One region of the Micromonospora sp. NBC_01412 genome, then DNA from elsewhere that is predicted to be linked to it. Evidence: predicted binding sites of a transcription regulator. Region 1 holds the regulator's gene; the other holds the start of a gene.
The links. The regulator HspR, encoded in region 1, represses chaperone genes until heat shock. The targets are predictions, from matches to a motif close to TTGAGTNNNNNNNACTCAA.

Region 1 (3,408 bases):
CGGTGCTCGGCGACGAGGCCAAGCGCCGCGAGTACGACGAGATGCGCTCGCTGTTCGGCTCGGGTGCCTTCCGGCGCAACGCCCGGGGCGCGGGCGGGCCCGGCGGGCAGCCGTTCGACGTCTCGGACATGTTCGGCGGCGCGGCCGGCGGCGGTGACCGTCGCTTCGGCGGGGCCGGCTTCCAGGACCTGTTCAGTTCGATCTTCTCGGGCGGCGGGGCAGCCGGCGGCCCGTCCCGTCCGCGTGGCCCCGCCAAGGGCCGGGACATCGAGACCGAGGTGGCGCTCGACTTCGACGACGCGGTCCGCGGGGTGACCCTCCCGCTGACCCTGCGCGCGCCCGGGATCTGCGACATCTGCCACGGCAGCGGGGCGAAGCCCGGCACCCAGCCGGTGACCTGCCAGGTCTGCCACGGCGCCGGGGTGACCACCCGGAACCAGGGGTCGTTCAGCCTCTCCGAGCCGTGCCGCAACTGTCAGGGCGTGGGCACGGTCGTCGAGGAGAAGTGCCCGGAGTGCCACGGCACCGGCGGGGTCACCAAGACCCGCACGCTGAACGTCCGCTTCCCCGCCGGGGTGGCCGACGGGCAGCGGATCCGGCTGGCCGGGCGCGGCGAGCCGGGCGAGCGCGGCGGCCCGGCCGGCGACCTGTTCGTGCAGGTGAAGGTCCGGCCGGACGACCTGTTCGGGCGTACCGGGGACGACCTGACGCTGACCGTGCCGATCACCTTCCCGGAGGCCGTGCTCGGCACGGACCTGCGGGTCCCCACGCTCGACGGCACGGTGACCCTGCGGGTGCCGCCGGGCACGCCGAGCGGCCGGGTGCTGCGGGCCCGCGGCAAGGGCGTGGTGCGCAAGGACGGCCAGGCCGGCGACCTGCTGGTCACGCTCGACGTGGTGGTGCCGGCACGGGTGTCCGACGAGGCGCGGGCGGCGCTGGAGGCGTTCGCCGAGCAGGCCCCGCCGGCCGCCCGGGAACATCTCGACGCCCGGGTGCGTCGGTTCAGTTGAGCCTGCTGGAGTGCGTGCGGAGGTGAGCGGGGATGGTGGGACAGTTCACCGGCTCGGATGACCCTGCCTACGAGGCCAAGGTCCTGATGATTTCGGTGGCGGCGCGGATGGCGGGGATGCATCCGCAGACACTGCGCCAGTACGACCGGCTCGGCCTGGTGCAGGCCGGCCGGGCGGCCGGCGGCGGGCGCCGCTACAGCGTCCGGGACGTGGTGCTGCTGCGCGAGGTGCAGCGGCTCAGTCAGGACGAGGGCGTCAACCTGGCCGGGGTCAAGCGGATCATCGGCTTGGAACGTCTGCTGGAGCAGGCGCAGCAGCGGATCGCCCGGCTGGAGGCGGAGCTCGACGCCGCGTACCGCCGGGTAGCCGAGCTGGAGTCGCTGGCCCGGTTTCCCGGCCGGGATCTGGTGCCCACCAACCGCACGTCCACCGCCCTGGTGGTCTGGCGCCCGCGCCGCGACCGCTGACCGCACCGCCGCACCCCCGCACAGCTCCACCGCTCCGGACCGCTCCACCGGCCCGGTCCGCTTCCCGGGTATCCCGGCGCGGACCGGGCCGTTCCGTTAACCTGTGAATCAGGCCCTATCAGCTCAATTCGGGCCATAGGCACCGCTGGAACCACCGCGCCGGCGAGGGGGGACCATGTCGGAACCGGTCAAGAAGGTGGCGCAGCAGGCGGAGTCGCGGCTCGACCGGATCGCGAAGTCCGCCCAGGAGCAGTTCAACAAGATCACCGAGGGTCGGTTCACCGACAGGATCAAGGAAGGTCGGTTCGCCGACCAGCTCGACCACGGCGTCGACCAGGGGCGGGCCGACGCGCGGCGCAATCAGGGGCGGGCCGACGCGCGGCGCGACCAGCAGCGCGAAAGGCGCGGCGGATCGGCCGCCTGACGGCCGGTGCGACGACGTGCGGGCCGGGTTCCACGGGGGAACCCGGCCCGTTCGCGTGTCAGGGACACATGCCGTCAGCCGATGCGGCGGTTCTCCCGGACCAGACCGCCCTCGCACCAGTCCCGGTAGGCGAACAGGTCCGGGCGGGCCAGCAACACCCGGCTGTTGTGCGCCCAGTTGTGCATCAGCTCGTCGCCGGCCCGTTCCGCCTGCTCGACCAGCTTGCGGAAGCGCCGCTTGGGATGGGCGCGGAAGTTCGTCCGGATGCCGTCGGCGGCGTAGATGTAGAGGCAGTGCAGCGCGAACCGGCGGGCCGGGCAGGCCGGATCCATCGCCAGCTCGAACAGCGTCTGCACGAGGTGGTCCCCGGCGACCAGCAGGTCCCAGTCCTGAGGCATCGAGGTCAGCGGCACGGAGTCCGGTTGGTAGGCCCACGCCCGCAGCTCCGCGGGGGAGGGGTCGACGGGGTTGGTGAAGCCGTGGAACGTCGACTCCTGCACGCTCACCGGCCAACCTTCCGCTCGCGTACGCGGGGGACCGCCCCCCGCGGACCCTGGCTGCTGGGGCGAACGGTAGCCCGGGCCGCCGACCAGCGGAAGGGCTCCGCGCACCAATTCGACAACCGATGGAACGGGCCGGGTCGACCGTACGGCCGACCCGGCCCGTTCCCGTGCCTGCGTCGCGGATCAGTCGGCGCTGGCCAGCGACTTCGCTCGCTGGCGGACGGCCCGCTGCCGCAGCCACACCTTGAACCAGGCGAAGTCCGGCAGCCGGGCCAGCATCGGCCCGGTCACCACGGTGATCAGCACGTACGCCGTGGCCAGCGCGGCCAGCTTCGGCTCCACGCTGCCGGCGGCGACGGCGAGCCCGGCGATGACGATGGAGAACTCGCCGCGGGGCACCAGGGCAAGTCCCGCCCGCCAGCGGCCGGGCTCGGCGATCCCGACCCGCCTGGCCGCCAGGTACCCGGTGATCGTCTTGGTGCCCATCGTCACCACGGCCAGCGCGAGCGCCGGCAGCAGCACGGGCGGGATGTCCCGTGGATCGGTGACCAGCCCGAAGAACACGAAGAAGACCGCGGCGAAGAGGTCCCGCAGTGGGGAGAGCATCTCGGTGGCGTGGTGGGCCACGGGGCCGGACAGCGCGATGCCGACGAGGAACGCGCCGACCGCCGCCGACACCTGGAGCTTCGCCGCGAGGCCGGCGATGAGCAGGGTCAGGCCGAGCACGCCGAGCAGCAGCGCCTCCGGGTCCTTCGCCGACAGGGCCGTGGAGATCAGGTGCCCGTACCGGATCGCCACCACGAGCACCAGCACCACGGTGCCGACCGCGACGCCGAGCGCGATGCCACCGCCGAGCAGGCCGCTGCCGGCCAGCACGGCGGTGAGTAGCGGCAGGTACAGGGCCATCGCCAGGTCCTCGATGACCAGCACCGAGAGGATCACCGGCGTCTCCCGGTTGCCGAGCCGGCCAAGGTCGGCCAACACCTTGGCGATCACCCCGGACG
Region 2 (3,408 bases), 3.6 Mb from region 1:
ACCGTGATGATCATCCGGATCCCCGGCCTGCCGCAGCCCGGTGCCGCCCAGTGCGCGGTCTGGGCCGGTGGCGGCCCGCACCGCATCGCGATGACGGAGCGGGCCAACCAGACCCCCGCCTTCGACGTGTGCGGATCCAGGTCAACTGAGTCGCGCGGCGGTGCCGCGACCGTCGGAAGATCCGGGGTCGCCCGGGGGCGATCGGCCCCCGGGCGACCCGTCACGCGGTTCGGGCACCGGCGGCGCCGGGGCCTGCGGGCCTGGGCCGGTGGGCGTGGGACGCGGGTCGGCATGGGCGGCTGTCACCTCGGCGGACCGGCGCTTCGGTACGGCGGGAAGCGCGGACGCCCGGCGCTCGGGTGGGCCGTACCTCGGGCGGCTCGGCCGTCGGGTGGAGCGGACGCCGGTGCGGGCCGGCCGGGCCCCGTCCGCGCGCCGTTTACCGAGGTGCCGACCGGCGTCCCCGGAGTGCCTGGTGTGCCCGGCCCGGCCGCTGCTCCGCCGCGTGCGCCGACCGGCCGGGAACGGCCAAGTAGCTGACCGGCCGGGTCGCGGGGCGGCCCGCTCCGGCACCGGCCGGCGCTGTGGGAAATGCGACCGGAAAGGGGCCAGCGGGTGCCGGCCTCCACGGCGCGACCGGGATCCTCGGATCACGGCCCCGCCGCCGGATCAGCGGTTCTTGTAGGCCTCGACGACCGACACCGGGATGCGCCCGCGGTCGGAAATCTCGTGGCCGTTGTTGGCGGCCCATTCCCGGATGGCCCGGTTCTGCTCGCGGTCCATTCCGGAGACCGGGGCCCTTCCGGGGCGGCGGGCGGTCCGGCCGGTCTCGACCGGTCCCCGACCGATGCGCCGGCCGGCGTTGATGTAGGGGTCGAGTGCTTTGCGTAGGGTGCCGGCGTTCTCGTCGGAGACATCGATGGTGTACGCCACGCCGTCCAGGCTGAACTCGACGGTCCGATCCGCCTTCCCGCCGTCGAGGTCATCAGTCAGAACGGTGATTACTTTCCGAGCCATCGCCAATTACTCCTTGTGTGGGGCGGGGTGTGCTAAGAGTTTGACGTATCAACTGGCAATTCCGCAAGAATATGCCCGGTTCTGCATTCGGCGAGTCGAGTTACGCGGGATGGAATCCCGCTCGACCGGTGGAATTTGCTGGTGCCGCTCAAGCGGTTGAGCAGGCCCGAGGCCCTGCGGGACGGGCCGTCCGATTCGGTCCGACACCCGTGGCCGGCGCGGCGATGTTGTCGTCATCCGCCACGCCTTCCCTTCGGTAGCAGGCGGTTTCCCGGAGATCTCGACGGCCCCGGCCCCGGCCGCGATCGGGTGCGGGGATTGCCGTCGCTCCTCGTCGGACGCCCCGGGTCGGCGAGGGAGACCCGCTCCCGGGCCCTGCGCCGGGGTCACCCGAGCGGCCGCGTGAGTGGCCTGAATCACGCTTCGGAACAAGGGGAACGCTTTGTTACTTGAGTGAATCAGGCTCAACTTCAACGCGATAGCAGGTGTTCGATGGCAACTCTTCCGGTACTTCCGCTGACCGACGACGTCCTGCTGCCCGGCATGGTCATCCCGGTGACCCTCGACCCGACCACCCAGGCCGCCGTCGACGCGGCCCGCGCCACCGGCGACAAGCAACTCCTCGCCGTGCCCCGTATCGACGGCGAGTACGGCCCCATCGGCACGGTCGCCACCATCGAGAAGGTGGGTCGACTGCCCAGCGGCGAGCCGGCCGCCGTGGTCCGAGGGCTGTCCCGGGCCCGGATCGGCTCCGGCGTACCCGGACCCGGCGCCGCCCTCTGGGTCGAGGCCACCGAACTGCCCGAACCCGTCCCCACCGGCCGGGCCCGGGAACTCGCCCGCGAGTACCGCGCCCTGATGACGTCCGTGCTCCAGCAGCGCGGTGCGTGGCAGGTCATCGATGCCATGGAGCGGATGACCGACCTTTCCGAGTTGGCCGACGCGGCCGGCTACGCGCCCTGGCTCACGCTGGCGCAGAAGACCGAACTGCTCACCGCGCCGGACGTCACCGCCCGGCTGGAGCTGCTCGTCGGCTGGGTGAAGGAGCACCTGGCCGAGCAGGAGGTCACCGAGCAGATCAACAGCGACGTCCGCGAGGGGCTGGAGAAGTCCCAGCGAGAGTTCCTGCTCCGCCAGCAACTCGCCGCCATCCGCAAGGAGCTCGGCGAGGACGAGCCCGACGGTTCCGCCGACTACCGGGCCCGGGTCGAGTCCGCCGAGCTTCCCGAGAAGGTCCGCGAGGCGGCGCTGCGCGAGGTCGGCAAGCTGGAGCGGGCCAGCGACGCCTCCCCGGAGGCGGGTTGGATCCGCACCTGGCTGGACACGGTGCTGGAGATGCCGTGGACCACGCGTACCGAGGACAACACCGACCTGGCCGCGGCCCGCGCCGTGCTCGACGCCGACCACGCCGGCCTGGCCGACGTGAAGGACCGCGTCCTGGAGTACCTCGCGGTGCGCAACCGTCGGGCCGAGCGCAACCTCGGGGTGGTCGGCGGGCGTGGCTCCGGCGCGGTGCTCGCCCTCGCCGGCCCTCCCGGCGTCGGTAAGACCAGCCTCGGGGAGTCCGTCGCCCGGGCGCTCGGCCGGAACTTCGTCCGAGTCTCCCTCGGCGGCGTCCGCGACGAGGCGGAGATCCGGGGCCACCGCCGCACGTACGTCGGCGCGCTGCCCGGCCGGATCGTCCGCGCGCTGCGTGAGGCCGGCTCCATGAACCCGGTCGTGCTCCTCGACGAGGTCGACAAGCTTGCGGTCGGCTACGCCGGCGACCCGGCCGCCGCCCTGCTGGAGGTGCTCGACCCGGCGCAGAACCACACCTTCCGCGATCACTACCTGGAGGTCGACCTCGACCTGTCCGACGTGCTGTTCCTGGCCACCGCCAACGTGGTGGAGACCATCCCCGGCCCGCTGCTGGACCGGATGGAGCTGGTCACCCTCGACGGCTACACCGAGGACGAGAAGATCGCCATCGCCCGCGACCACCTGCTGCCCCGGCAGCGGGAGCGGGCCGGCCTGACCGCCGAGGAGGTCACCGTCGCCGACGACGCGCTCGCCCGGATCGCGGGGGAGCACACCAGGGAGGCCGGCGTCCGGCAGTTGGAGCGGGCGCTGGCGAAGATCCTGCGCAAGGTCGCGGTCGCCCTGGCGACCGACCCGACGCCCGTCCGGGTGGACACCGACAACCTGGCCCGCTACCTGGGTCGGCCCAGGTTCACCCCCGAGTCGGCGGAGCGGACGGCGGTGCCCGGCGTGTCCACCGGCCTCGCGGTCACCGGCGCGGGCGGGGACGTGCTCTTCATCGAGGCCACCAGCATGGAGGGCGAGCCGGGGCTGACCCTCACCGGTCAGCTCGGCGACGTGATGAAGGAGTCCGCGCACATCGCGCTGTCGTAC

Region 2: the regulator HspR is predicted to act here: its motif matches at 1,467-1,485, upstream of lon (endopeptidase La).

The regions. Positions count from the first base shown of each region.
Region 1 is NZ_CP109528.1:3,193,092-3,196,499, forward strand. It holds gene dnaJ (molecular chaperone DnaJ) at 1-1,010, shown strand, start outside; gene OG617_RS14605 (heat shock protein transcriptional repressor HspR) at 1,043-1,477, shown strand; gene OG617_RS14610 (hypothetical protein) at 1,653-1,901, shown strand; gene OG617_RS14615 (hypothetical protein) at 1,976-2,407, opposite strand; gene OG617_RS14620 (cation:proton antiporter) at 2,588-3,408, opposite strand, start outside.
Region 2 is NZ_CP109528.1:6,759,642-6,763,049, forward strand. It holds gene OG617_RS29505 (Lsr2 family protein) at 670-1,017, opposite strand; gene lon (endopeptidase La) at 1,510-3,408, shown strand, end outside.